Regions from separate parts of the Peptoniphilus sp. oral taxon 836 str. F0141 genome, predicted to be linked through region 2. Evidence: predicted binding sites of a transcription regulator. Region 2 holds the regulator's gene; the other holds the start of a gene.
The links. The regulator HrcA, encoded in region 2, represses chaperone genes, less so after heat shock. The targets are predictions, from matches to a motif close to ATTAGCACTCNATANTATNGAGTGCTAAT.

Region 1 (3,240 bases), on a different contig from region 2:
AAATAGGTTTTCTATTTATTTTAAAAAGAGTTTTGACCATAAATTTTTTATTTCATCTTTGCTGGTACAAGCTTTTCAAATAATTCTTTTGGGATTTTTCTTGAATCTATTCGCAGTAGATATTAAAAATCTAAGTAAAAAAACTCTTATATTTACTTTCTTAACAGCATTTATTTTACTGGCAATTATTTCCCCGAGTCAAAATATCGATCATGTCTATAAAATCTTATTTTTGCTATTAATATTAATGGGTCAAATCTTGGCGGAATTTTTAAGAAAAATAAAAAAATAATTACACTCAAGACAAAGACTATAAAATAAGAGTAGATCTTAATCATATAAAGGAAAATTTTCCCGACTTTTTATTTATCCATAGGTCTATTTTAGTAAATTGTTCAAATATATGTGTTATAAATAAAGAAAAGAAACAGATCTTATTTAAAAATTCTAAGAAGATTAAGGGATCCGAAAGAAAATTCAAAAGTTTTTTAGAATCTTTTCACAAAATAAGTTAGTTTATTAATAATCTAAGCCATATTTAATTCTTAATAAAAAATTATAATATTCTTATATTTATTATAAATGGATGCTTTCTATATTATAGATAGCATCTTTTTTTATGTTTAAAGTTATATTTATATTTTTTTATAAGATTTTTCTTTACAATAACTTAATATTACAAAAGTTTTTATAAATTTTATTAGTGTATAATTAAACAAGGTGATTATATGAAAAAAAGAAATATATCTCCAGCGATTCAAATAATCCTAATTTTCGGAATTATTTCCATGCTGGGTGATGTGATTTACGAATCTGCAAGGGGCGTAAACAGCCAATATTTAAATTTAATAGGCATCAGTGCAACAAAAGTTGGAGTAGTATTTGGCATTGGTGAATTTTTAGGTTATTTTTTAAGACTTTTTGCAGGATACCTGTCTGATTATACAAAAAAACATTGGCTTTTTATTTTTGTTGGCTATGGCTTATTATTTGTTATTCCATTAATTGGCTTTAGTCAAAATTGGAATATTTTAATCATCTTAATTTTATTGGAAAGAATTGGAAAATCTTTAAGAAATCCTGCCAAAGACACAATTTTATCAAGCATTGCTAAAAATGAAGTCGGCCTTGGCTTTGCCTTCGGTTTGCAGGAAGCTCTTGATCAGGTAGGTGCTTTTTTAGGTCCCTTGATTTTTACTGCTGTCTTTTATTTTACCGGTAAAAATACAATCAATGAATATCAGTTTTCCTACAAACTTTTAATTGTGCCTTTTATTTTATTAATGGTTTTTGTGTATATTGCTTATAGAAAAGTTAACGGAGAAAATATTATTAAAGAAATAAATATTAAAGAATACAGGTCGGATAATTTAAAAAGTATTTTTTGGATTTATACATTCTTTGCCTTTTTTGCCAGCTTAGGCTTTGTAAACTTTTCTATTATCGGCTATCATTTAAAAGCAAAAGCAATAATTGGTGATAAGTCAATCGCAATGATCTATTCTTTTGCAATGATTGTTGATGCTTTTTTTGCCCTTTTAGTTGGTCATTTATACGATAAGTTAAAAGATAAAACAGGCCTTGAAACCGGAGGTATTTTAGTTTTGGCCCTAATTCCTCTATTAACCTGTCTGCTTCCTTTTCTGACACTTTCCTATAAAATCCCCCTTATTATAATAGGAATGTTTATTTGGGGAATGGTTATGGGCACTCATGAAACAATAATGAAATCTGCCATAGGAGATTTAGTTCCTTTTTCTAAAAGAGGTAGCGGTTATGGTGTATTTAATACTTCTTATGGACTTGCACTTTTTTGGGGTTCCTCAATAATGGGTCTGCTTTATGACAAGTCTTCAATTACTACCATTATCATTATTTCCCTTATAGCTGAATTAATTGCATTTATCTTGTTTATAAAAATGAAGAAATTAATTAAATCTACATGAAATTTGAAAACTGATTTAAATATTCATAATTTATGTCGGTGTGTGAAAATTTATTGAAATTTATATTTTATATATTTATCTCTTGCAAAATTACAGAATATGTATTATTATAATAAGTGTTAGCAGTACTCGACGGTGAGTGCTAAAAAGAAATTGGAGGTATAATATGAATTTAAGACCCTTAGATGACAAAATTGTTATTAAAAAAATAGAAATGGAAGAAAGAACCGCTTCAGGTATTGTTTTACCTTCAAGCGCTAAGGAAGAATCAAATGTAGCTGAAATTATTGCTCTTGGCAATAAAATTGATAAAGATGAAGATATGAAAGGTCTTCTTAAAGTTGGAGATAAGGTAGTATTTTCTAAATATGCTGGTTCAGAAATTGAACTTGAAAAAGAAAAATTTACAATAATAAAATTCGCTGATGTTTTAGCTGTAATTGAATAAGAAGAAAGGTGATAATATGGCAAAGGAAATTAAATTTTCAGAAGATGCAAGAGCTGGCCTTATTGAAGGTATTAACAAACTTGCAAATACAGTAAAAGTTACTCTTGGACCTAAGGGAAGAAATGTTATCCTTGATAAGGAATATGGAACTCCACTTATTACTAATGATGGTGTTACTATTGCTCGTGAAATTGAATGTGAAGATAAATTTGAAAACATGGGTGCTCAACTTTTAAAAGAAGTTGCAACAAAAACTAATGATGTTGCAGGGGATGGAACAACTACTGCTACCCTACTTGCCCAAGCTATTACTCTTGAAGGTATGAAAAACTTGGCAGCAGGTGCAAATCCTATGGTTTTACAAAAAGGTATAAGAAAAGCTGTAGATAAGGCTGTTGAAACTATTAAAAAATATTCAAAATCTGTAGATTCTAAAGATGAAATAGCACAAGTTGCCGCTGTTTCTGCTGCTGATGAACAAATCGGAAAGCTTATCTCAGAAGCTATGGAAAAAGTAGGCAACGACGGTGTTATTACTGTTGAAGAATCAAAATCTATGGGAACAAGTCTTGATGTTGTTGAAGGTATGCAATTTGATAGAGGATATCTTTCTCCATATATGGTAACTGATTCTGAAAAAATGGTTGCTGAACTTGATGACCCATATATTTTAATTACTGATAAGAAGATTTCAAATATTCAAGAAATTTTACCTTTACTTGAAAAAGTTCTTCAACAATCTAAACCACTTTTAATTATTGCTGAAGATATTGATGGAGAAGCTCTTGCTACACTTGTTGTTAACTCTTTAAGAGGAACTTTAAATGTTGTTGGTGTAAAGGCTCC
Region 2 (3,240 bases):
TTCAAAAATTTTTCCTGTAGCCATCATTAGAATTTGATCGCCTGCTCTGACTTTCCCGTCCACAATTCTTACTTGGCAAACTACACCTCTATATGAGTCATAAATTGAATCAAAGATCAAAGCTTTAAGTGGTTTGTTTTCATCTCCACTTGGTGGTGGGAAATTATCTACAATACCATGCAAAACTTCATCAATTCCAATTCCATTTTTTGCAGAAATAAGTGGTGCATCTTGGGCATCAATTCCTATAATATCTTCAATTTCTTTTTTTACTTCTAAAGGATGGGCTGAAGGCAGATCTATTTTATTTAATACAGGCAAAAGCTCCAAGTCTTGGTCAATTGCTAAATATACATTGGCAAGAGTTTGAGCTTCAACTCCTTGGGTGGAATCCACCACTACAACAGCTCCCTCACAAGCCGCTAAAGACCTTGAAACTTCATAATTAAAATCCACATGGCCAGGAGTATCTATTAAATTTAAAATATATTCTTTTCCATCTCTATCATCTTTATAAATTAGTCTGATAGCTTTTAACTTAATTGTGATACCTCTTTCACGTTCCAAATCCATTGAGTCAAGAACTTGTTCTTCCATTTCTCTTTTTGTCAGCATACCGGTAGACTCTATCATCCTATCGGCAAGAGTAGATTTTCCGTGGTCAATATGGGCAATTATACAAAAATTTCTAATATTTTTTTGATTTCTCATGTACACCTCATCTATAAACTATAAATAAAAAATTTTCATCTACTTATTAATAATTACTTAAATTTTATCATAAAAGGCAAGAAGTTAAAATATTGGCTTAATTTTCCTTTATTTTTGAGATTTAAAATTATTTTTATTAATTTGAAACAAAATCCTACAGGCATGCAAAAAATATGCTCATAAAATAATTATGTAAATTTGGTGAATTTTTAAATTTTTCTTGACAATAACAAATATTTATCGTACTATATATACAGATGGTTAGCACTCAATAAGAATGACTGCTAACAAAGGAGGGAATTATGGACAGGAGAAAAGTTGAAATTTTAAATGCCATAATAAGTTCATATATAGTTGATCCTATACCAGTTGGTTCGAGGACTTTGTCAAAAGATTATGAGCTGGGCATTTCCTCTGCAACAATTCGTAATGAAATGGCAGATCTTGAAGATTTGGGCTATCTCAACAAGCCTCATCAATCTGCAGGAAGAATTCCATCCTATAAAGCCTATAGATTTTTTGTTGATGAAGTTTTTTCATCAGGGAAAATTATTTATGATAAAGAAATTATTAGTCAAGTAAAAGATAGGATTTTGCAAGAAACAATAGATAGTGGAGGAATTTTTAAATCTGTTGCTAAAATCTTAGCTGATTTTTCAAATTGCACTGCTTATATTGTGGCTCCGCAAAAGGCTGACACCACTATAAAAAGAATAACACTTATGAAAATCGAATCTAATCTTATACTCCTATTGATTATAGGAAATAAAGGAGTAGTCGAAAGGCATTTCATTGAACTTTATGAGGATATAAATGAAGATGAATTAGAACAGATTGAAAATATTATTTCTAAGGAAGTTAGTGGGATTGATTTTAATAAAATTGACCAGGTTAATATTACTTTAAAGGGTCCAATGGTTTCTTATAAGTATTTAATAGCTGAGATTTTTAAAAGACTTAAGGGCTTTAATAACAAAGTAAGTGCCATTGAATTATATTATGACGGTCTTACAAATATCTTTAATTTTGAAGAATACAAAGACCCCAAAAAAGCTCAAGAATTTATGAGTTTTATTGAAGATAGAGATTCTCTTATGGAGATTCTTTCAAACAAGAACTTTTCCAAAAATTTGGATGTTCTTATTGGAGATGAAAATAAAGCGGATTTGATGAAAAATAATTCTATTATAAGAGCTGTTTTTGTTAATTCAAATAATTTAAATGGTTCTTTGGGTCTTATTGGACCAGCTAGGATGGATTATAAAAAACTTATCAAAACTGTTAGTATTTTTAAAAATGCCGTTGAAAAGGTACTGGAGGGAATGTAATGGTGGATAAAAATAAGAAAAAAGAGGATGAAAATATCTTTGATAAGAATATGAAAAATGAAGAAAATATAAAAGACGAAGATTATATCAATGAAGAAGATAAGGATTTTTCCGAAGATTTAGAAGAAAGTTTTAAAGAGGAAGAAGCTGAAATAGAAGTAGAAGAGAAAAAAGAAAAAGGTGATGATAAGTTACAAAATTTGACAGATAAGTTTATGCGACTTCAAGCAGATTTTGTAAATTTTAGAAGGAGAACAGAAAAAGAAAAGGCTCAATATGTAGACCTTGGAATTACAAAACTTGCAAATTCAATTTTGCCAGTTATAGATAATTTTGAAAGGTCAATGGATGCACAGACAGATCATGATGGTTTTTTTGAGGGAATCTGCCTTATTAAAGACCAACTCATTGATGCTCTAAAGGCAAATAATATTGTAGAAATGGATGCAAAAGGTAAAAAATTTGATCCAAACTTTCATCATGCAGTCATGACAGAAAAATCTGACGAATATGATGAGGGTATAGTAACAGAAGTTTTTCAAAAAGGTTATTTAATAAATGATAAAGTGCTAAGACCTGCAATGGTTAAAGTTTCTGAATAAGGAGGAATATATTATGAGTAAAATTATAGGAATAGACTTAGGTACAACAAATTCAGCAGTAGCTGTTATGGAAGGTGGCTCACCGATTATAATACCAAATATTGAAGGAAATAGAACAACACCTTCAGTAGTTGCTTTTACAAAAGATGGCGAAAGACTTGTTGGTGAAACTGCAAAACGTCAAGCAATTACAAATCCTGACAGAACTGTTTCATCTATAAAAAGAGAAATGGGTACTGACCACAAGATTACAATTGATGATAAGACTTATACTCCACAAGATATATCTGCAATGATATTACAAAAATTAAAATCTGATGCAGAATCTTACTTGGGAGAAAAAATTACAGATGCAGTAATTACAGTTCCAGCATACTTTACTGATGCTCAAAGACAAGCAACAAAGGATGCAGGTAAAATTGCAGGTTTAAATGTTAAAAGAATTGTAAACGAACCTACTGCAGCATCTCTTGCTTATGGTATGGATAAGGATGGAGAATCTCAAACAATTATGGTTTATGACCTTGGTGGAGGAACATTTGATGTTTCTATTCTAGAACTTTCTGACGGAGTTTTCGAAGTTCGTGCTACAAGGGGTA

Region 1: groES (co-chaperone GroES) is a predicted target of HrcA. The motif match lies at 2,065-2,093, and genes of this name have one in related genera.

Annotation. Positions count from the first base shown of each region.
Region 1 covers NZ_AEAA01000079.1:27,779-31,018, forward strand. The annotation lists gene HMPREF9131_RS03620 (hypothetical protein) at 1-292, shown strand, start outside; partial or broken gene HMPREF9131_RS08945 (LytTR family transcriptional regulator DNA-binding domain-containing protein) at 306-515, shown strand; gene HMPREF9131_RS03625 (MFS transporter) at 729-1,946, shown strand; gene groES (co-chaperone GroES) at 2,113-2,394, shown strand; gene groL (chaperonin GroEL) at 2,411-3,240, shown strand, end outside.
Region 2 covers NZ_AEAA01000041.1:25,033-28,272, reverse strand. The annotation lists gene lepA (translation elongation factor 4) at 1-711, opposite strand, end outside; gene hrcA (heat-inducible transcriptional repressor HrcA) at 1,014-2,039, shown strand; gene grpE (nucleotide exchange factor GrpE) at 2,039-2,641, shown strand; gene dnaK (molecular chaperone DnaK) at 2,655-3,240, shown strand, end outside.